One region of the Kocuria sp. CPCC 205235 genome, then DNA from elsewhere that is predicted to be linked to it. Evidence: riboswitches for the same ligand, from Rfam matches in the RefSeq annotation. Region 1 holds a riboswitch; the other holds the start of a gene.
The links. Region 1 has a riboswitch for cyclic di-AMP ahead of RF638_RS12915 (C40 family peptidase). Riboswitches for the same ligand answer to the same signal wherever they lie in the genome.
Positions count from the first base shown of each region.

Region 2: it holds a riboswitch for cyclic di-AMP, as region 1 does, so the genes downstream of both, RF638_RS15240 (C40 family peptidase) here and RF638_RS12915 (C40 family peptidase) in region 1, are expected to answer to the same signal.

Region 1 covers NZ_JAVKPR010000021.1:27,532-38,086, reverse strand. The annotation lists gene RF638_RS12930 (DUF4031 domain-containing protein) at 1-866, shown strand, start outside; gene RF638_RS12925 (hypothetical protein) at 837-1,106, opposite strand; gene RF638_RS12920 (NlpC/P60 family protein) at 1,318-2,403, opposite strand; gene RF638_RS12915 (C40 family peptidase) at 2,642-3,316, opposite strand; cyclic di-AMP (ydaO/yuaA leader) riboswitch at 3,322-3,503, opposite strand; gene RF638_RS12910 (metal-dependent transcriptional regulator) at 3,823-4,533, opposite strand; gene serC (phosphoserine transaminase) at 4,723-5,853, shown strand; gene RF638_RS12900 (MFS transporter) at 5,965-7,194, opposite strand; gene RF638_RS12895 (DUF3027 domain-containing protein) at 7,260-7,838, opposite strand; gene RF638_RS12890 (cold-shock protein) at 7,831-8,214, opposite strand; gene RF638_RS12885 (hypothetical protein) at 8,365-8,622, shown strand; gene RF638_RS12880 (response regulator transcription factor) at 8,708-9,421, shown strand; gene RF638_RS12875 (sensor histidine kinase) at 9,426-10,555, shown strand, end outside.
Region 2 covers NZ_JAVKPR010000039.1:341-12,963, reverse strand. The annotation lists gene RF638_RS15265 (copper-translocating P-type ATPase) at 42-2,279, shown strand; gene RF638_RS15260 (DUF305 domain-containing protein) at 2,323-3,003, shown strand; gene RF638_RS15255 (DUF305 domain-containing protein) at 3,197-3,907, opposite strand; one part of gene RF638_RS15250 (IS5 family transposase) at 3,936-4,272, shown strand; one part of gene RF638_RS15250 (IS5 family transposase) at 4,272-4,768, shown strand; gene RF638_RS15245 (four-helix bundle copper-binding protein) at 5,224-5,634, opposite strand; cyclic di-AMP (ydaO/yuaA leader) riboswitch at 6,222-6,414, shown strand; gene RF638_RS15240 (C40 family peptidase) at 6,420-7,082, shown strand; gene RF638_RS15235 (C40 family peptidase) at 7,357-8,241, shown strand; gene RF638_RS15230 (response regulator) at 9,263-9,985, shown strand; gene RF638_RS15225 (sensor histidine kinase) at 9,982-11,124, shown strand; gene RF638_RS15220 (heparan-alpha-glucosaminide N-acetyltransferase domain-containing protein) at 11,198-12,409, opposite strand.

The sequences.
Region 1 (10,555 bases):
GGTGGCCCGCGCACGGAACAGTCTTCTCCCACCTGGTCTCGGACACCTCGGTCGCGGAGCTTCACGCGTTTGCCGCAACACTGGGGATCTCACCGCGCGCCTTCGATCTGGACCACTATGACGTCCCGGCCCACCGCCACGCTGACGCCATGGGTGCCGGGGCCATTCCCGTGGACGGTAAAGAACTGGTCAAGATCCTCGTGGCCAGCGGTATGCGGGTGCCCGCACGACGCCGCCCCAAACGGTTGGCATCGGCTCTGCACCAGCGCTGGCACAGCTTGTTCCCGGGCATACCCTGGCTCAGTGAGGAACTCGTGGAACGGTGGAGCGAGCCGCATCGCAGCTATCACGATCTCAGTCATCTCCTGCGTGTGCTCGAGTCCATCGAGATTCTCACGGAACCGCGCGAGCACCCGGAGCTGATGGCCGCAGCGTGGTTCCACGATGCCGTTCACCAGGGGCAGGCCGGTACGGACGAACAGCAATCGGCCGATCTCGCGAGAAACCGATTGAGCATGGCCGGTTGGGACGGGGATCGCTGCCGACGCGTAGCCGACTTGATTCTGGTGACCGTGGACCACCGGCCCGCTCCGGACGATGTTGAAGCGCAAACCCTCGTGGATGCGGATCTGTCGATCCTCGGAGCGGATCAGGCCACTTACGATGAGTACGCCCGAGACGTTCGTGACGAATACCGCCACGTTCCGGACTCGGAGTTCGCACCGGCCCGCGCCGAGATCTTGACGCGATTGCTCGACAAACCCGCGCTCTTCCACACCGACCGAGGGGCGGAATTATGGGAGGAACGCGCGCGGAGTAACGTGCGCGTCGAGATTTCAGCGCTTGAGGCGATCGCCCGGATCTGACGCCACGGTCGCGGACGTCTTGGAGCGGCGTCGGCGATAAAGCAGCGTGGCCACGACCAGGCCGACCACGATGCCCACGCCACCGAACACCGACAACCACATGGCTGCGTGGCCCACGAAGGCCGCCACGATGAATCCCACAATGATGCCGGGGATCGCGCCGGCGACCATACCGATGGCGAGGTACGTGAATTCCTGATCCAGGGGCGTGCGCGCTGCGCGTGAGTAATCGGTGGGCATGGTCCTCATTTTAGATCGATCCTCTGAATGCCGCGTGAACGGGGTGATCCACAAAACATGCGTGTAACGCAAAAACACACGAACCCCGTGGTCGGCGGGGTTCGTGTGGTTTTGCTATTTTCTCATCGGGGCCGGGTACACAACCGGTCCCGACTCGAGGCGTGGCACCGTCAAGGACGGGTGCCTACCGCGGATAAGTGAGTGTCTAGACTCAGCCCACGCGGATGAATTCGGGGCCGGAGCCCACGTTGACGCTCTGCTTCACGGTCTGGTTGCCGTTCCAACCACCGTGGATAGCCTGGCCGTCACCGGCGTAGATGGCGACGTGTGCGAAGCCGGAACCACCGTTGGCGTAGTAGGCGATGTCACCGGCCTTGGCCTCGGAAGCAGACACCTGGGTGCCCAGGGACTTGTAGCTCTCGGGCCAGCCGTGGTGGTTGATGCCAACAGCCTTGAGGGAGTTGGTCACCAGCATGGTGCAGTCCTGGGTGACGCCGATCTGACCCTCAGCAGCGCTCAGGATGGCCTGGCCCTTGCCGCTGGCGGAAGCGTTCGAGGACTGCGGAGCCACGGTGGCGGGCTTCTCAGCCGGTGCGGCCGGTGCGGCCGGAGCAGCAGGCTTGGAAGCCTCAGCGGCCGGAGCCGGAGCGGCGGGAGCCTGAGCAGCGGGAGCGTTGTTGTTGGACGCGGGGGTCACAACCGGAGCGGCGGGAGCCTGGTAGGCAACGCCGGCTTCCTGAGCTGCAGCAGCTTCGCGTGCCTGGGTGTCAGCGTTTGCCGGAGCAGCGTGGCGGCCCTGAGCAACGGGAGCCTCGGCAGCCGGTGCCTGAGCAGCGGGAGCCTGGGCGGCCGGAGCAACCGGGGTCACGTTCTTGGAAGCGGGAGCAACCTTGATGGAAGCAGCTTCAGCCGCGGGAGCCTGAGCAGCCGGAGCAACCTCGGCCTTGGGAGCCTCGGGGGCGGGAGCAACCTGGGAAGCGGGCACTGCCTCGACCACTGCGGGAGCTGCCTCAGCCTTGGGAGCCTCAGCCTTCGGGGCTGCCTTCTCTTCCTTCTTCTCGGCCTTCTCAGCCTTGGAGGAATCGGACTTGGCGGCCGGCTCGGCGGTTACAGTCTGCTCTGCGGCGGGAGCCTCGGCCACGACGGCTGCGGGGGTCTCGTCGGAAGCGTTCTGGGTTGCCTGCACGGAGACGGTGGTGGCGAGAGCCAAACCGGAGAATGCAGCAACGGCGGCCACGGTGCGGGCCTTACCGGCGAAGAGGCCGGCGCGAGTCTGGGTGTTCGTTTCGGGCGACATACGTCAGGGTTCCTTACGCGTTCGGAGACCGCCCACAGGCACGGGAGTGTGCTGAAGATCAGCGCGCGGAAACATGCGCGAATCATTCAAGGGTGCGGGCGGAGGGGCACGATGGTGCCGGATCAAAGAAAAGGTGGGGTCATCGGGGGACCCGACTGACGGTGCGGTGGCAGAGCACGTGCCCGTCAAGACGCGCAGTAGCTGGGCGGCGATTGGAGCGCCGCCCAGCTCATGCGGATCAGCGTACGGAGTAGTAGCCGTCCAGCTGCATAGCGTTCACGGAGTGAACCTGCGTGCCCTGAGATGCATTCAGAGCGGAGATCATCTGGCCGTTGCCGATGTAGATACCCACGTGGCCGCCACCGTTCTGGGAGACCAGGTCACCCGGCTGCGGGGTGGAGGTGGGGGTGGCCGATGCGAACTGTGCCCACGTGGTGCGGGGCAGGTCCACGCCGTGCTGAGAGTAAACCCACTGCACGAACGAGGAGCAGTCCCACTGCCCGGGAACGGCGGGGCCACCGTAGACGTAGCCCTGGCCAACACCCTGGAACGCGGTGCCGACGACGCCGCTTGCGGAAGAGTTGGACTGGGTGGAAACGCCCGAGTCCTGCTCGGTGTGGCTGGAAGCCTGCGCCACGCCGCCTGCAGCGGGAGCAGCCGGTGCCTGTGCGGCAGCGGGAGCCTCGGTGGTCCAGGAGTAGCTGGTGCCACCCAAGGAATCGAGCGAGGACACGGACTGGTAACCGTAAGAGGTGTTGCTGCCCAGCTCGACGATGCCGCTGTTGGCCTGAGCCGGGGCAACGATGCCGGCCACTGCAACGCCAGCAGCAGCTGCTGCGATGGAGGTGTTGCGGACTGCGTGCGAGTTGGTCTCGACGCGGTGGCGGGCAGAGTTCTTCTTAACAAAAGTCATTTTGGTTTTCCTCCCTGCGCCTACGAGGTGAGCTGTCGGGTTCGGATGGGAGACATCCGGCCGCACTCCAGCCAATGGCTTCGGTGTGACTTAACCCCAAGGACCCAAAAATCTTGACGGGCCCGAAGTTGGTTCCCCCGCTTCTGCCTTGCGGATTGTGTGTACGGATCACAGGCGATGGCAGAACTAGGCGGTACGCATGTGAGCGCCGATCTGACCAGCGATCGGCACGAAAAGAACAGTACATGACAGATAACGAAATTGTCACGTTTTGGTTACGACAGGTCACGAAACGAGTGCAGACGTGGATAAATGCGGCCTGATTAAGTCGAAATCCCGACAGAATCAGTCCCCCGTTTCGCTGTGGAGTGGGGGTGATTTTACCCTTGAAAACACCCTTTGACGTGGGAGAACACTACCTACCGCGGGTATGTGACGGGGCTCACATGTAGTACACACCGTGATGATCCACACATCCGGGGACAAGCCCAAAGTTGTTATCAAACTCAGTTCTGTTCGAGGTCCACGCGGATCGCTTTGGCGCTCACATGGTCCAGATCCACGCTATGGCCCGTGTCTGTCACGGTCACCAGGACACGCAAATCATCGGAGTCCGAGGGGGCAACCTTGACGTGGGCCCCGTTCAGCACACCGGCTGAGCTGAGGGTCTCGATCAGCTCCTGATCCGCCTGAATGACCTCGGGGAGCAACCGTACGGTGAACGTGGCCGAGCGGTTCTGGGTCGCGGCGTCCAGAAGGTTCATCCCCTTGAAACGGTCGGCACCGACCTGAGGTCCGCCGATGGCGTCCATCCCCGGGATCGGCGTGCCGTACGGCGAGTAGCGGGGTTCATCCAGCAGCGCCATGAGGCGACGCTCGACCCGCTCACTCATTACGTGTTCCCAACGGCAGGCTTCCTCGTGGACATAGGCCATGTCCAGCCCCACGACGTCTGCCAGCAGACGTTCGGCCAGCCGGTGCTTTCGCATGACCTCGATGGCCTTGGACCGACCGGCCTCCGTCAAAGACAGGGAACGGTCCTTGAGGACCTCGAGCAGTCCGTCGCGCTCCATCCGGGAGACCGTCTGGGAGACGGTGGGCCCGGAATGCTGAAGACGCTCCACGATGCGGGCACGCATGGGCACAATGCCCTCTTCTTCAAGTTCGAGCACGGTGCGCAAATACATCTCGGTGGTGTCGATTAAATCGCCGCTCATGGTCCATCCTTCGAGAAATCTGGGTGCGCGTCGAGTAGGAGCGCTCTCATTCGGGGTTTCCTGAATAATTCACGATAAGCATATCGGCCCACTCCGACAGGTACGCCCGCCCCAGCACACTGCGTCCTACCGCAACCTGGAGGGGGCAGAATGGGAACTGCCTCAATGATCCACCACGCTAGGAGCACCGTGTCCGAGTTGCCTGTCATTCCCGCCTCCCTGTTGCCCGCGGACGGGCGCTTTGGCGCGGGCCCGTCCCGCGTCCGACCGGAACAGGTCAGCGCCCTGGTCGATGCGGGCCACAATCTCCTGGGCACCTCGCACCGCCAGGCTCCCGTGCGCAATCTCGTGGGAGAGATCCGCGAAGGGCTCTCCGAGTTCTTCGGACTCCCCGAGGGCTACGAGATCATCCTGGGCTTGGGTGGCGCGAGCACCTTTTGGGACAGCGCCGCGTTCAGCTTGGTACGACGCCGCGCGCAGCACCTCTCGTTCGGGGAGTTCGGTTCCAAATTCGCCCAGGTGACCGACCGCGCCCCGCACCTGGAACCTTCGGACATCCTGCGCGCGGACCCCGGGTCGCGACCGGCCGGCCCCGCACCACGGGCGGACATCGACGTCTACGCGTGGCCCCAGAACGAGACATCGACCGGCGTGATCATGGATGTCACTCGGCCGCAGGGAACCGACCCTGACGCGCTGACGATCATTGATGCCACGTCCGCCGCGGGTGGAATGCACGTGGACATCAGCGAATCCGACGTCTACTACTTCTCTCCGCAGAAGAACTTCGGTTCCGACGGCGGTGTGTGGTTCGCGGCCGTTTCTCCCGCCGCGCTGGATCGGATTTCCGAGCTCTCGCGTTCCGACCGTTGGATCCCGGATGTCCTGTCGCTGGCCACGGCGGTGGAGAACTCCCGCAAGAATCAGACCTATAACACTCCGGCTCTGGCGGGTCTCGTCATGCTCGGCGAGCAAGTGCGCTGGCTCAACGCCAACGGTGGAATGGCGTGGGCCGCCGGACACACCGCAGCCACCTCGTCCCTCGTGTACGACTGGGCCGAACGCACTCCCACTGCGACCCCGTTCGTTGCCGATCCGCAGCATCGCTCCCCCGTGGTCTGCACCGTTGATTTCGACGACAGCGTGGACACCGCCCGCCTGCTGTCCGTGCTCCGTGCCAACGGTGTGGTGGACGTGGACCCCTATCGGAAACTCGGGCGCAATCAGCTGCGCATCGCCACGTTCGCCTCAGTGCCCCAGTCCGACGTCCAGGCATTGCTCGCGTGCATCGACTGGGCCTTGGCCAACGCCCTGTCCTGATCGTCCCGGCCGGTCTCGAAAGCACCTGCTCAAGGTGCGTGGCCCCGGAGAGCTGAGCGGGCGGCGTCGTAGTTGACGACGCCGCCCGCTCGGCTTTAACAGATCGCTCGCCTACTCGACCGCCGGTTCTTCACGAAACCGCCCTTGCTCCTTGCGTAACCGCCAGAAGAACCACGCCCCGATTGCCGCACCGATCAGGCCCGCGGCCACCGCGGACCCCATGCCCCAGCGGGCGCCCAGAGTATCGGTGAGCCAACCGACGGCGGGTGCACCGATGGGCGTGCCGCCCATGAAGATGGCCATGTAGAGGCTCATCACGCGCCCGCGCATAACGGGGGACGTGGTGGACTGCACGTACGCGTTGGCCGTGGTCATGATGGTCATGGCCGAGACGCCACTCGGTATGAGCCACAGCGCGAAGATCACCAGGGACGGCGCGGTTGCGGCACCGAGCGTCGAGAGTGCGAACGCTATGCACCCCGCGAACAGGAACCGCAGTCTGGCTCGCGCCCGCTTGGCCGCCAGTAGCGCACCGGTCACCGTTCCGACGGCGAGCATCGAGTTGAGCACCCCGAACTCCTGCGAACCGCGACCGAATTCAGAGCCCGCCATGGCGGCGAGATATACGGCAAAGTTCATCCCGAACGTACCGATCATGAAGATCGTGGCCATCACGGCGACCAAATCCGGCCGGTGCACTACGTATGCCATGCCCTCGCGGATCTGACCTCGCCCTCGCTTGGTCTTGGGCATCAACCGTAATTGTTTGTCATTGATCGCCAGGATCGCGGCAATCATGGCCGCGAACGTCACAGTGTTCAGCAGGAAGACCCAACCGGAACCAATTGCTGCGACCAGGACACCGGCCACGGCCGGGCCGATCAACCGCGCGGAGTTGAATGAGGTGGAATTCAGGGCCACCGCGTTGGAGAGGTGGGTGTCCGGCACCATTTCGGACACGAAGGTCTGTCGTACCGGCGCATCGAACGTCGCGACAATGCCCAAGCCCAGCGCGAACGCATACACGGTGACGAGATCTGCCACTCCGAACAGCACCATGAGCCCCAGCCCGGCGGCCAGCACTCCCATGAGGGTCTGGGTCACCAGGAGGATCCTGCGCCGGTCGTAGCGGTCCGCCGTAACACCCGCGTACGGGGCCAGCAACAGCTGCGGCAAGAACTGCAGGGCCATGACCACGCCCATGGCGGTTGCATCGTGGTCGGTCAGTTCATCGAACACCAGCCAGGACTGCGCCGTGCGCTGCATCCATGTCCCGATGTTGGACACCAGAGCACCGGTGAACCACAACCGGTAGTTGCGGATCTTCAGAGAACGAAACATCCCCGTCCCCGGCGTTTCCGCTGGGCCGGGGTGCTCGTTGGTTTCACCGGCGGACGAGGGCGCTCTTACGATGACGCCTCGTTCTCGTCGGTCGTCCCTGCCTCTGTGGCTGCGTCCTCGTCAGGTTGCCCGGCGCCGGTTTCGGTGGCGTCCGCTTCAGTGGTCTCGGTGGACCCGGCCTCAGAGCCCGCAGAGGGAGAGTCGGGGTTTTCGCCCTGGCCCCCTGATTCCTCGACCTGGTCGTGGTCTTCCTGATCATGGACGGCCTGCATGCGTTCTTCCCAAGGAACCCAGTCGGGAGCCAGCAAAGAATTTTCGCCGGCCAACAACCCGACCTCGCACACCGTGACCAGTTTGGTCCGGGGCGCCCTGGCCACCGTCGCGAACCAGGTCCATCCTGGATACCCGGACATGGTGCATTCGAACAGGTGGGTCAGCAGTCGGTCCTCGTGCACGTCGATGCCCAGGTGTTCCCCCACGTTCTCCGCACCGGCGGAATCCACGACCGCCTGGCGGGCGATGTCGACGGCCTGGGCGAGCGTGCCGTCCTGTTTGGGCGCACGACGTCGCAGGGTCGCCACCGCGGCGGGCTGATCCGTACTCTCGGCGGTCCCCTCAGGCTGCGTGGTGGTTTCCTCAGACATCGAGCTCATCCGCCACGGTGCGCAGGATGGAGGCGATCTTGTGTCCGTGCGCACGGTCCGGGTACCGGCCCTTGCGCAGTCCGGTAGACATGTCGTCCAGCAGGCGGATCAGGTCTTCCGTCAGCACCGCCATCTCCTCGGCCGGCTTGCGGGTGTTACGAGCCACGGACGGCGGCTTGCTGATGATCGTGGCGGACAGGGCTTGGGCACCGCGGCGTCCGGCGGCAATGCCGAAATCCATGCGGGTTCCCGGCTTAACTGTGGTGACTCCCTGCGGGAGGGCGGAAGAGTGTAAGAACACTTCCTGTCCATCATCCGTTGCCAGGAAGCCGAAACCCTTCTCGGAATCGAACCACTTGACTTTGCCCGTGGGCACGCGGATCACCTCAGTTTCTCTTGTCTCGCTCCCGGCCCTGGTGGGCGGGGCGTTCACGGTCGTCTAAGAACTCTTGAGTCTATCCCCTCGCCGGAGTGGTCCGAGCCGCTGTTCACCCACCGCGTGAGCTGAATTGGTACCTTGGTGACCATGTCTGATCCCACACACACGGAACACCCTCAGCCCGCCCGACCCGTCCGTATCGGAGGCCTCACGGGGCTGGGTATGATCGCCTTGATCCTGGCCGCACTGAGTTCGGTGTCATTGGTGATCGTTCTGATCGCGGCGCTCATGGGTCAGACCGTGTGGGGCGGATTCACGATCTTCCCCGCGATCTTCTTCCCGGTGGCCTTCATGCTCATGTGCATCGAGCTGGCTCGCACGGCGCTCAGGCGACGCCGCCGCTGAACCCGACCGAGCGGCGTCGGACGCGTCCAGACAACCGCAGGAATTGCTTCAGTCTGTGCTCAGGAAACTCCGAGATACTGGCACGGTGAACGATAAGACTCCTGAAGCCAAACTGCTCGTCGTCGACGACGAACCCAACATCCTCGAGCTGCTGGCAACGTCGCTGCGCTTCGCCGGCTTCGAGGTGGTGACCGCGGCCAACGGGCGCGACGCCCTGCTCAAGGCGGAGGCCGAGAACCCGGACCTGGCTGTTCTTGACGTCATGCTCCCGGACATGGACGGATTCTCCGTGACCCGCAAGCTGCGCGCCGCTGGTCGTCACTTCCCCATCCTGTTCCTCACCGCCAAGGACGACACGGATGACAAGGTCACCGGCCTGACCGTGGGTGGCGATGATTATGTGACCAAGCCGTTCAGTCTGGACGAGGTGGTCGCCCGCATCCGCGCCGTGTTGCGCCGCACCCAGCCCATTGAGGAAGAGGACTCCAGGCTCCACGTGGACGACCTGGTCCTCGACGACGACGCCCACGAGGTCTTCCGCGGCGACCGCGAGATCGATCTCTCCCCCACCGAGTTCAAGTTGCTGCGTTATTTGATGCTCAACCCGAACCGTGTGCTGTCCAAGGCCCAAATCCTGGACCACGTGTGGGAGTACGACTTCAACGGTGACGCCTCGATCGTGGAGTCCTACATCTCGTACCTGCGCCGCAAGATCGACAACGATCCGGAACAGGCGCCGTTGATCCACACCAAGCGCGGTGTCGGATACCTGTTGCGCTCGTCCGACAAGCGCCACTGATCTCTTGACCCGGATTTCCCGCAGGTGGCGTTCCGCCTCACTGCGTTCGCAGCTCATGGTCCTCACGGGCCTGCTGCTGGCCACCAGCATTCTCGTGACCTCGCTGGTGGCCATTTCCGTGCTTCGGGACGCCCTGGTCGACAACACGGATCAGGAGCTGAGGCAGTCCGTGAGTTCCGTGTCCACGGCGCTCCTGGACGGCCTCGAGGGCACGATTGCCACGCCGGTCCCCCATTCCGGATACCTGTTGGACGCGCAGGGCAATGTGATTGCCGCGGCGGAGAACAGTCAGGATTCCAGCGCGACCCGGCCGGCCCCGGATCTCTCCGGCATGAATCTGTCCACCGTGGTGGCCAACAACTTGCAGCCCACCACCGTGTCCGCAATCGGCGCTCCCGAACGGAAATGGCGGGTCCTGCCGGCCAAGCTTCAGCACTACGACATGGCCGTGGTGGTCGCTCAACCTCTGGACCGCACCAATTCCATCATTTCTGCGGTGTCCCTGCTGACCTTCAGTTTTGGCCTGGCCACGCTGCTGGCCGCCATGGCGGTGGGGTGGGTCCTGGTCACCAGGGCCTTCGCGCCGTTGCGGGAAGTGGAGTCCACGGCCGCGCAGATCGCCGAGGGCGACCTGTCACAGCGCATGGAGGGTTACAACTCGCAGACCGAGATCGGTCAGTTGTCCATGTCGCTCAACACGATGCTCGGACACATCGAGGACGCGTTCGAGGCCCGCACCAGGTCCGAAACCAAGTTGCGTCGGTTCGTGGCCGACGCCTCGCACGAGCTGCGCACGCCTTTGGTGTCCATCCGCGGTTATTCGGAGCTGTACCGCCACGGTGCCCTGCAGAATCCGGAGGACGTGGGCAAAGCCATGGACCGGATCGAGTCCGAGGCCAAGCGCATGACTCAATTGGTCGAGGATCTGCTCACGCTGGCGCGTCTGGACGAACGCCGGGCAGCCACCATGCAGCACATGGATCTTTTACACCTCGCCTACGATGCCGCTTCCGACGCGCACGCCACCGCACCGGATCGCGTGGTCCAGGTGGTCGGGCTCTCGGACAGCACACCGGAGCAGGCCTGGACCTACGGTGACGAGTCCAAGTTGCGCCAGGTCGTGGCGAACCTGCT
Region 2 (12,623 bases), on a different contig from region 1:
ACCTCGGCCCCGCAGAGGGGCCTGCGCGGAAGGAGCACATCATGAGCGCCCCGCACCACCACGACCACCCCGCGGCCCCGGACCACGAGCACACTGGCCACGGGGCTGAGCAACCCTTGGACCACACCGGCCACGGACACCGTGCCGATACCCACGGGCAGGCCATGCCCTCCGACCACGCCCACTCCGCGGTGGACGAGGACCACGCCGTCCATACTCACGGGGAGCACGCCGGGCATTCCACGGCGATGTTCAAGAACAAGTTCTGGCTCAGTCTCGTATTGGCGGTCCCCGTGGTGGTCTTCAGCCCCATGGTCGGGCACCTGCTGGGCTACCACGTCCCCCAATTCCCCGGCTCTATCTGGATCCCGCCCGTGCTGGGCACGATCATTTTCTTCTACGGTGGGATGCCGTTCCTCAAAGGTGGGCTCACCGAGCTGAAGTCCCGCCAGCCCGGCATGATGCTGCTGATCGCCATGGCGATCTCCGTCGCGTTCGTCGCCTCGTGGGTCACGACGCTGGGCATCGGCGGCTTCGACCTGGACTTCTGGTGGGAGCTGGCCCTGCTGGTGGTGATCATGCTGCTGGGCCACTGGATGGAGATGCGTGCCCTGGGCGCGGCCTCCTCCGCTCTGGATGCCCTGGCCGCCTTGCTGCCCGATGAGGCCGAGAAGGTCCTCGACGGTGAGACCGTCACCGTTGCGATTCATCAGCTGGCCGTGGGCGATGTGGTCCTGGTCCGATCCGGGGCCCGTGTCCCGGCTGATGGGACCATCACCGACGGATCGGCCGAGTTCGACGAGTCCATGATCACCGGGGAGTCGAAGGCCGTCTCCCGCGCGGTGGGCGAGGCGGTCGTGGCAGGCACTGTGGCCACCGACAACACGGTGCGGGTGCGCGTGGAGGCCGTCGGGTCCGACACGGCCCTGGCCGGGATCCAGCGGATGGTCGCCGACGCCCAGGCCTCCTCCTCCCGCGCCCAGGCACTGGCCGACCGGGCCGCGGCCTGGTTGTTCTGGTTCGCCCTGGTCGCCGGCCTCCTCACCGCGGTCGTGTGGACCCTGCTGGGTCAGCCCGACGATGCGGTGGTGCGCACCGTGACGGTCCTGGTGATCGCCTGCCCGCACGCTTTGGGGCTGGCCATTCCGCTGGTCATCGCGATCTCCACCGAACGCGCCGCGAAGGCCGGGGTGCTGATCAAGAACCGGATGGCGCTGGAACGGATGCGCACCATCGACGTGGTCCTGTTCGACAAGACCGGCACCCTCACCGAAGGCGCCCACGCTGTCACCGGCGCTGCCGCTGTGCCCGGGGTCTCCGAGGGAGAGCTGCTGGCCTTCGCGGCCGCCGCGGAGGCCGACAGCGAGCACCCTGTGGCTCGAGCCATCGTGCAGGCGGCCACCGCCCACCCCGAAGCAACTCGGCTGGGCCTGCATGGCACCGGCTTCCAGTCGGCCACTGGCCGTGGGGTGCGCGCGACCGTGGACGGCGCCGAGGTCGTGGTGGGCGGACCGAACATGCTGCGCGAACTGGGCCTGTCCACCCCGGCCACGATCGCCGCTGCCACCCGGCAGTGGACCGACCGCGGGGCCGGGGTCCTGCACGTGCTGCGCGAGGGCACCGTCATCGGGGCCCTGGCCCTGGAGGACCGCATCCGCCCGGAGTCCCGCGCGGCGGTGGCCGCCTTGCAGGACCGCGGGGTGAAGGTCGCGATGATCACCGGCGACGCCCGCCAGGTCGCTGAGGCTGTGGGGGCCGATCTGGGCATCGACGAGGTCTTCGCCGAGGTCCTGCCCCAGGACAAGGACACCAAGGTCACCGAGCTCCAGTCCCGCGGGCTGACCGTGGCGATGGTCGGCGACGGCGTCAACGACGCCCCGGCCCTGGCCCGCGCCGAGGTCGGCATCGCGATCGGTGCCGGCACCGACGTGGCCATGGAGTCCGCCGGGGTGGTGTTGGCCGGCAACGACCCCCGCGCGGTGCTGTCGATGATCGACCTCTCGAGGGCCAGCTACACCAAGATGCTGCAGAACCTGGCCTGGGCCACCGGCTACAACATCGTCGCCGTTCCCCTGGCCGCCGGCGTCCTTGCCCCCGTCGGGATCGTGCTCTCCCCGGCCGTCGGGGCGGTGCTGATGTCGGTGTCCACCATCGTCGTCGCCCTCAACGCTCAGTTGCTGCGCCGCCTCGACCTGGACCCGGCGCACCTGGCGGCCGCCGATGGTGAGGGCCAGACTGCCGCCCCATCGAAGCGGCCCGAGACGGCCCACACCCACTGACCCATCGATTTCCCACCCCTCAACACAGAAAAGGACTGAACCCATGAAGCGTTCGACCACCCTGACCACTCTGGCCCTGGCCTCCGCCCTGGCCCTGGCCGGTTGCGGCACCAGCGGCGAAGAGACCGCCGGTGAGGCACCTGAGGCCACCACATCCGCGGCGGCCGGCGCTGGGAGCACGGACACCGCCACGGCCGCCCCGTCCACTTCCGCTGAGGCGGTCACAGAGGAGCACAACGACGCGGACACGATGTTCGCCCAGATGATGATTCCCCACCACCAGCAGGCGGTTCAGATGAGCGAGGTGATGCTCGCCAAGGACGATCTCGACCCGGACGTCGAGGAGTTGGCCAACAAGGTCGTCGCCGCCCAAGGTCCGGAGATCGACCAGCTCAAGAACATGCTCGAGACCTGGGGGGAGCCCACCTCGATGGAGTCCGGCGGTATGGAGGGCAAGGACCACGGCTCCGACTCCGGTGCGGGCATGGAGGGCATGATGACCGAGGAGCAGATGCAGGAGCTGGAGGCCGCTGAGGGCGCCGAGGCCGCCGAGATGTACCTGACCATGATGACCGCCCACCACCGCGGGGCCATTGACATGGCCCAGGAGCAGGTCGCCGAGGGTCAGAATCCTCAGGCCATCGAGATGGCGCAGAAGGTGATTGAGGACCAGGAAGCGGAGATCCAGGAAATGGACCGTCTGCTGCAGCAGATCCAGGGCTAGTACCTGCTGTGCTCGCCCCGATCAGGCATCCACCCCGCAACCCGGGCGTCTGAGCTGAGGGGCTTCACCGGCCCAGGGGCAGGGGGGCCTCACCCATCTGGGTGAGGCCCCCCTGCCCCTGGGCCGGTGGCAACCGGTGTGTCATGAGGTCAGCCTTCCGTGGGCTCACCACTTCGGTGGCTGGCCCGGGATTCTAGCTGCGGCCGGCGAGCCAGGTGCGGAAATCAGCGACCTGGGCCTGTTGGGTGGTGATTCCCGCGGTGGCGGCCACCCGCAGCTGGGCGTGCGGGGCCCGGGACTGCGGCTCCAGGAACTCGATGATCCCGGCCTGGTGGTGCGGAATCATTTTCTGTACGAAGGCGACGTCGAAGCCCTCACCGGCCTCCACGGCGGAGAGTTCCTCGATCATCATCTGGGTTTTCTCCTCCAGGACCTTCATCTCTTCCTGGGCTTCCTCAGGGGCTTGAGCCATGGCCTCCCCGGGGGTCAGCCCGTACCACTCCTCCAACCACCGGGTGAACTGGTCGATCTGGTGTTCCTGGTTGGCGATGATGTTTTCCGCGTGCGTGCGGATGTCCGGGCTGGCCCCGCGCTCGAGTTCCAGCTGGGACATCTCGATCGCGGCCTGGTGGTGCGGAATGATCTCGGCCAGGAAGGTGATCTCCAGCTGCTCGCCCTCCAGCCCGGCCAGGGTCTCACCGAACTCGTAGGCGGTCGGGGAGGTCGGATCCGGCTGGAGCACCTCCGCCGGGGGGTGACCCTGTGCGTGGGAGGAGACCGGGGTGGCCACCTGACCATGGGCCAGGGCCGGGGCGGTGGCCCCGCCCAGCAGGGCAGTCGCGAAGACAACGGTGGAGGCGGCGGCCGTAAGACCTGGTCTCAAAACCTGATCGGTCGTTGCCACCCGCCTGGAAGTGCTTCACAGTGCCTGCATGACGACGAGGACGCAGTCGTGGATGGTCGATGACCGTCTGTGGGAGCTGATCGCTCCGCTGATCCCACCTCAGCCACAGCCTCGAGGGCCCGGTGGGCGGCCCAGGATCGACGACCGGGCGGCTCTGGAGGGGATCCTGTTCGTGCTCCACAGCGGGTGCCGGTGGCGGGACCTGCCCCCGGCGCTGGGGTGCGGGTCCGGGCACACCGCCTGGCGCCGGCTGCGCGCGTGGCAGGAGGCCGGAGTCTGGGAAAAGCTCCACCGGGCCGTGCTCGAGGAGCTCTCCGAGCAGGAGATCCTCGACTGGTCCCGGGCCAGCATCGACGCCGTGTCGGTCCGGGCCAAAAGGGGGGCGAGCTGACCGGCCCGAACCCCACCGACCGCGGGAAACCGGGCACAAAGTACCACCTGCTCACCGATCGGAACGGCCTGCCCCTGCACGTGCTGGCCTCGGCCGCGAACACGCATGACAGCAGACTCTTCGAACCGCTGTTGGAGACCAATCCGGCGGTGCGCGGCCGACGCGGTCGTCCCGGGCGACCCCGCCGCCGGCCGGAGAAGCTGCACGCGGACAAGGGCTACGACTACCCCAGGTGCCGACGCTACCTGCACCGGAGAGGGATCAAGGTGCGCATCGCCCGCCGTGGGATCGAGGCCAAGACCCACTTGGGCCGGCACCGCTGGGTCGTGGAACGGACGATCTCCTGGGTGTTGCGGTTCAAGCGCCTTGGGATCCGCTACGACCGCACCGCCGCCACGCTGTTGCCGTTACTCCTGCTCGCCGTCACCCTCATCAACCTCCGGAGACTGCGCCAGGCAACGAAGTTATGAGACCAGGTCTAAAGCGGCGGCCAAGGAACTGGTTGGAACGCATGATGATGTCTCTCTTCCACGATGAAGAAGGCCGACCCCGATGTGCCGGCCTCGGCAATCAGCCCGTACCCGGCACGCGAACAGGCGGGCGGGTAGAGCTGTCCTGAACCAGGGGTGGGGGAAGAGGAAACCCGCCTCCGGGCGGGCCCGATCAGCCCATCAGAATCCTCTTTCACCGACGCAGACCGGTCACCGGTACCCGTCGGTCAACGTGTGGCCTCCAGAAAAGGCCCGGTTCCCGGGGAAACCCTTCTCCACGGGCCCTCAGCTACTGGGGCACCACCCAGGCGGCGGGTGCGTCATGGCGGCGGCCCCCTCCGCAGAGGAGATCTGGCCCGTGACGCCGATCCCTGTCGGTCACGGACGTTCGCACCGCCCCCGCCGCCCGGGTGATGGGTCAGTGGGGTCGGGACTCAGCCCAGAGAGGCGACCAGTTCGGCGCAGGCGGCCTCGCAGCGCCGGCAGGCCTCAGCACAGATCCGGCAGTGCTCGTGCATGGACGCGTGCTGCTCGCACTCATCCGCACACGCCTTGCAAGCCATCTGGCAGGCCCTGATCGCATCCAAGGTGATGTTCGCGTCATAGCCGGTGTGCCGCGAGAGCACCCGCCCGGTGGCCTCGCACAGGTCCGCGCAGTCGAGGTTGGTGCGGATACACTTGGTCAGCTCGGCAACCATGTCCTCGGACAGGCAAGCATCAGCACAAGCGGTGCAGGTCTGGGCGCACTCGAAACAGGCTTCGATACAGGCGGCCAGTTTGGCCTGGTCCACCCCGCCCAGGTCCTTCGGGTAGGTCTCCAGCATCGCACTCACGTGATGAGTCATGGCTTGCTCCTTCGTCGGTTTTCTCGAGGAGACGAACCGGCCGGAACCAGCCCGCCATGCCATCGACAGTAAACTGCCTTTTCCGTGTGACGCGCCCCGAAAGATTGAAGATTTGATGAAGATCGACGCCCCGGTGGGGCGCAGCGGCACCCCGACGACTGGCCTTCACCCCGGGGGAGCCGGCCGAATATGGAGATCTCGTGAAGAAATTCCGCCGCGCGCCCCGAAAAGCTGCCCCGAGGCCTCTCCAAAATGTAAGTACCCTCGGAAAAACCTTGGTGTTGCCTCCAGAAAAGCTGGAAGGGACGCGCGGCCCCCAGCCCCTTGTCGCCGTTGGATGTGTCCAGCGAAAAGCGCGTCTCGATGCCATTCTGTCTAGTCGGACTGGTCCTGGACTTGCCGAGGCCCGCGTCATGAGCCCAGCTGAGCGACGAAACCCGTCTTCCACGATGTGGCTTTCTGGAGCCAGGGAGACCGACGCCTCAGTCCCCACCGAAGAAGAATCTGAGCCGTGATCTAAACGTGACACTTTCGTTATAGGTGGGCTACTGTCCACTGCGTGCCGCTGACTGATCCGGTCGGCACCCTCGTGCACATCGCCGAATTCTGCCGGTGCCCGGGGTTCCTGAAGAGAAATCGCTTGGCAGAAGCGGGGGAACCATTTTCGGTCCCGGTGACCCGGGACCTAGGGGTTAAGTCGCCCAGGACGTCTGCGTCCGGGGCGGCCGGGTGTCTCCCACCCGCATCCGACAGCTCACCTCGTAGGCAAAGGGAGGAACACACTCATGACTATTTTCAAGCGCAGCACTGCCCGCCACCGCGCCGAGACCACCTCGCACCTGGTGCGTACCACCACGATCGCCGCTGCCGCCGGCGCGGCTGTGATCGGCTCCATCGCCCCGGCCCAGGCCTACGCCGAGGTCCCCGCGGGCACCGCCACCGCCTACTCGGCCCCCGCGTCCGCGCTGACGACCTACTCCTCGACGGCCCCCCAGGCCGTCGTTGCCCCGCAGACCGTCTCCACCGCCTCCACCCAGGCCCCAGCCGCTCCTGAGCAGAGCGCTTCGACCGCGACGGTGTCCACCCAGTCGGCGGACATCACCGAGATCACCGGCGCCTCCGGGATCGTGGGCACCGCGATGCAGGGCGCCGGCACCGGCTACGTCTGGGGCGGGACCGCCTTCGGCGCCTGGGACTGCTCCGGGTTCACGAAGTGGGCCTACGCCCAGAACGGCATCGAGATCCCCCGCACCAGCTTCCAGCAGATCGCCGCGGCCACCCCCACGGCTACCCCGCAGCCTGGGGACCTCGTCTCCCAGAACGGCGGGGCCCACATCGGCATCTACATCGGCGGCGGCAAGATGATCTCCGCCCTGAACCCCACCCAGGGCACCTTCGTCCACTCCGTCAACGCCATGCCGGTGGACGGCTACTACACCTACCGCTGACCCGACCCGCCCTCCGCAACGACCGGAATCGTCGCGGAGGGCGTCGGTCCTCACCCCGGTTGCACAAGAGAGTCCCCGCCTCTCGAGTGAGTTTTTCCTCCCTTGCGGACACCACACCTCTCCTCCACTCACCCGCCGTGCGCGGTGCTCCCGATCCGGGGCCCGCTCTGCCGAACACCGTGACACCTTGCACCCCTGACCGGGGTAATCCGTGCTGTCACAACACCGTTCCGACAGATCCGCCCGGCCCGCCAGAAAGCCCGTTGAACTCCTCATGACTCGTGACCTGACCTCCTCCAACGGCCTCAGCTCCCTCCTCACCGGCAGGGCCCGCACCGTGGCCGCCGTCGCGGCCTTCTCCGGCCTGGCCCTGGCCACCACCGTCTCCGTGCAGGCAACCCCGACCCCGGATGCCTCCACCGACGCCCCGCTGTCGGCCGTCGCTGCCGCCACCCCCACCGCAGCGCCCACCGTGTCCCTCGAGCCGGTCGCCCACGTAACCACAGCCGAGAAGCAGACCAACCAGAAGAAGACCGAGAAAAAGGCGGAGCAGAAAGTCGATGCCCCGGTCGTCGCGGCACCCGCCGTGGCCGCTCCGGCACCGAAGGCCGTGGCCGCCCCGGCCCTCGCACCCGCCCCGGAGCCTGTCGTCCAGGAGCCAGTCGTCCAGGCGGCCCCGAAACCTGTCACCGCACCCGCCCCGGTGGCGTCCCCCGCCCCGAAGCCGACTGTGCAGGCGGCCCCCAGGCCCGCCGCCGCTCCCGCCCCAAAGCCGGCCGTGCAGGCCGCTCCGGCCGCCGAGCGCACGGTCACCCCGCAGAGCTCATCCTCCGGCAAGGGCGCGACCATCGCTTCCGCGGCCATGGGACAGCTCGGCGTCGGACAGGACTGCACCGCAGCGGTGAGCAACGCCCTGCGGGCCGCCGGGATCAACTTCCGCGGCTGGCCGGCTGAGTACTTCACGCTCGGCACTCAGGTCTCCGCCGGCCAGGCCCAACCCGGCGACCTCGTTTACTACGCCGACGGTGGCATGGGCACAGCCCACATCGGCGTCTACATCGGCGGCGGCAAGGCCGTCCACGGCGGCTGGAACGGCGGCAGCACCGTCGTCGACAGCGTCAACGTGGGCACCGGCCCCGTCTACATCCGCGTGCGCTGACCGCACGCCAGCACAGCTTCCGGGTGCGCGGTTCCTGGTCGGCCAGACAGGGTCCGCGCACCCGGTTTCCACACCTGCAGGCACCTTTTAGCATCGAACAGCTAGCCACCGTCGTGCCGACACCCCGGGAGCACCCCACCAGGGTTGCCTGCGCTCGACCGCGTCGATGTCGACGATGACCCCATCCGCTGTGGCTCCGGGAGCTCCAGTGTTCTCCTGATGACAGGACCGGCACAGCCCCAGACCACCCTCCAGCGGCCAACACCCTCAGCTCCGCTACCCCGGGAAAGTCGGCCTGTCGTCGAGGGCGAGAGGTACAGAGAACCGGAACGAGAGGCACCGGAAACTGTCGGCGTGGCGGCGTTGCGAGGCCACCACCGCCTCCGGTCGCCGTTGTCCCGCAGAGTGCATGAACGACCCAATCCTCCCGGCTCTCCCGCAGACTGGTCTCCAGGACAGGGCCACGGCACCGACCAGCACCGGTTTGCGGTCTGAGGCCGCTGGACCGGCCGTGGCGTTGCTTGATGGTCAGGCTCTCGCCCCGTCCCGGCTCTGGCCGGTGGGATCACCGGCCAGATGGCCCCGTCCTGACCGATGTGCGGCGGAAGGAGCGACATGCACGTGGAGGCCAGCACCAGCGCCACGGCCTATGTTGCGGCACTGTCCGCTCTGGCGACCGACGTACTGCCGTGCGCCGCTGGAGCGGATCTGGCGGATCTACCGGTGTCCGCCTCCGCGCACCGTTGGCAGAGCCCCAACGCACCCCTTCCCGACCGGACTACCCCCGCCTCCCGGCATCACTTTGCCCCTGCTCCCGGTCCCCCACCGTGCCCGCAAGAAGGACGCCTGGGTTCTGCCGGCCCGCGGGGTGGGAAGCCTGAGGCCCCGGAGCCTTGACGTCACCCCCGCTATGGCCGGGCGTGACATCTCGTGCCCCGGGGCGACGGCCATGTTGCCCCAGCCCCACCACCCCATGCCCCGAACCGCAGGCACGGTCCTACCCACTGATCAAGGAGCCCACATGTCCACGCCCCCGACCGGCCGGATCCTGGTGGTCGACGACGAGACCGACCTGGCGCAGCTCGTCGCAGGATATCTGCGCAAGGCCGGGCTGGAGGTCGCCGTGCGCCACGACGGCACCGAGGCCGTGACCGCGGTGCGCGATTTCACCCCGGACGTGCTGGTGCTGGATCTGGGGTTGCCCGGGATCGATGGCATCGAGGTGTGCCGTCAGGTGCGGACCTTCTCGGACTGTTACGTGCTGATGCTCACGGCCCGCGACGACGAAGTCGACAAGATCGTGGGCCTGTCCGTGGGCGCTGACGACTACGTGACCAAACCGTTCAGCCCGCGTGAGCTCGTGGCCCGGGTCCAAGCCATGTTGCGCCGGGCCCGCACGGGAGGTGCCGAACCCACGGCAGACTCCCAGCACAGCCAGCAGGCGCTGGTGATCGGGGAGCTGGTGGTGGAGGAGGACTCCCGCCAGGTGCACCTGGCCGGGGAACCGGTGGCGTTGACGCGGATCGAGTTCGACCTGCTCCTGTGCCTGGCTGCCCGCCCACAGCTGGTGCTCTCCCGCCGGCAGCTGGTGGAGATGGTCTGGGACACGCACTGGACCGGGGACGAGCACCTGGTGGATGTGCACATCGGGCGGATCCGCAAGAAGCTCGGCGACGAAGCCACCAACCCGCGGTTCATCCACACCATCCGTGGGATCGGCTACCGGATGGGCAGCGGACGATGAGCGCCACCGTCTCCGAGCGCACCCACCGCTGGTCCTGGAGCCCGCTGACGATGCGGTTGATGCTGGCCCAGACCGCGGTGCTGGCCATCGGGCTGATCATCGTGGTGATCACCGCGGTCCTGGTCGGACCGAGGATGTTCTACCACGAGCTCGTCGAGTCCGGCCACGCCGATGAGGCCCTCGGGTTGGTGCACCTGGAGGACGCCTTCCGCTCGGTGAGTCTCACGGCCTTGGCCATCGGAGGGCTCCCGGCGCTCTACCTCGCCGGGATGCTCACCTTCTACCTCTACCGCACGATCGGGCGGTCCCTGGCCTCCTTCAGCGCCGCCGCCGGCGAGGTGGCCGCGGGCAACTACGACGTGCGTGTCACCTCCACCGGACTGGGCCCGGAGTTCGACTCCCTGGCCTCCTCCTTCAACGACATGGCCGCCAAGCTCGACGCCGTGGACACCACCCGGCGTCAGATGCTGGCCGATCTGGCCCACGAGATGCGCACCCCCCTGGCCAGTCTCAAAGGACACCTGGAGGGCATCGAAGACGGAGTGGTCCAGTGGGATGAACGGACCACCAGCATCCTCTACGCCCAGATCACCCGGCTGGAGCGACTGGCCCGCGACATCCGCCAGCTCACCGCCGCTGAGGAAGGTATGACCCACCTGCAACTGACCCCCCAAGACCCCAGCCGGCTGGCAGCCCAGGCGGTCGCGGCCGTCCAACAAGACGCCGCCGGACAGGACATCACGGTGACCTCCATCAGCACCGGCATGGAGGTCACACCGGTGCTGGTTGATCGGGAGCGGATGGGACAAGTGCTGGGCAACCTGCTGGAGAACGCCCTGCGCCACACCCCGCCCGGAGGCGCCGTCACCGTGCACACCGACTACGCCCCGGAGGCGGTCACTGTCACCGTCACCGACACCGGGGAAGGCATCAGCCCGGAGCACCTCCCACACGTGTTCGAGCGCTTCTACCGCGCCCACACCGGCCGGGAAGCTCACCGCGGAGGCTCTGGCTTGGGGCTGGCCATCAGCAAGTCGCTGGTTGAGGCCCAGGGTGGGTCCCTGGAGGCCACCAGTGAGGGCCCCGGGCGCGGGACCAGCTTCCGGATCCGCTTGCCCCACCACACGCCCACGGACTGACCGCAGCGGCATCGCCAGGCCGGTCTGCGACGGCGGCGGGCGTGGCCCGTCATGTCGTTGCTGCCTGCGCTTCCTATCCGTGGCCGTTCTTGGCCGGCCCGCCCAGCACCAGCCGGCGGGTGCCTTTCACACTGGTGCTGACCACCTTCTCCAGCGGCCCTTGTCCCAGGCCCCGATGCCAGGCCACCGCGAACAGCGCCGCGACCGCCAGGTGGACCATAAACCACAGGTAGGGCAGCTCGTAGTGGATCTCGAAGGACAGCGCCACCAGATGGGCGGTGTAGAGGGTCAAGGTCATCACCCCCATCGCCGACAGCGGCAGCAACCATTTCCCGATCTTCGGGCCGATGAGCAGGAAGACTCCCAACACCGCCAAGCCCACCCCCAGACTGGCCGCGATCGCCAGCGGGGTGTTGGTGTGCGGGGTGGCGATCGCCAGCCACCACGCAGTGTCCGTGGGCAAGGAATCCGGCCCCCAAACCAGCACATCATCCAGGTCGTGCTCGCCCATCGAGGAGGCATCCAACAACTGCTGGTAGCCGCCGAAGGCGTAGAGCAGGACATAGGAGGTGACCCGGGCGAAGATCGCCAGCCCCACTCCCACCACTACCAGTCGAGCTTGAACCTCCGTCTTGCGCAGGTTCAACCGCCCCAGCCCCAGCCCCACCAACAGATAGGTCATGTACGGCAGGGCCGGGTAGGTCCCGGTGAGCAGCAGCTGGGATGCCGTGGCACCGGGCTGTGTCAGCAGATCCGTGAACGTGGGGTTGTAGGAGACAAATTCGGGCAACACATCTTGGAGGCCCTGCATCAGCAGCGGGGACACCACCCCGAAGATCGCCGCAGAGATGAACAGGAACTTCGGACCTGCGTGCAGGAACGGAATCGCCAGCAGGAAGAACACCCCGTAGTAGATCAAGATGTTGTAGGCCGGCGGGTCCTCCGACATCAGTGTGCCGATCCACAGTCCCACGATCGCGATCAGCATCGCGCGCACCACCAGGCCGATCCGGTCAGCGGTCATCGTCCTGCCCTCGTGCGGGTGCCGCCCCCCGGAGGTCAGTGCCAACCCCACCCCAGCCAGCAGGGCGAACAGGGCCGCCGAGTCCCCCGAGAACAGCCGCCACGACCAGCTCGCCTCTCCGGTCTCCTCGTTCCAGGCCGGCAGCAGATGAATGGCCATCAGCCCGATCAGCGCCAGCCCTCGAGCCGCATCGATCCCCACCAACCGGCGCGTGGGCCGGACCACCGCGTCTGCAAGACCCGCCGGCGGATGCTCTCCCATTCTCGGTCCACTACTCATCATTCCCCCTGTTGACAACAACGTCCCGGTGCATCCGGGACCGTCCTGCCCTCAGGGTGGTCCCCGCACTTGGAGTGCCCGTCGCGGAATTCTCAAGAATCCATGAAGACTTCAGGATTCATGGAGCACAGAGGTGCTCACTCCTACGGTCACCACACGAAAGGAGGAAAGGGAATCACAGCACAGAACCCGCGAG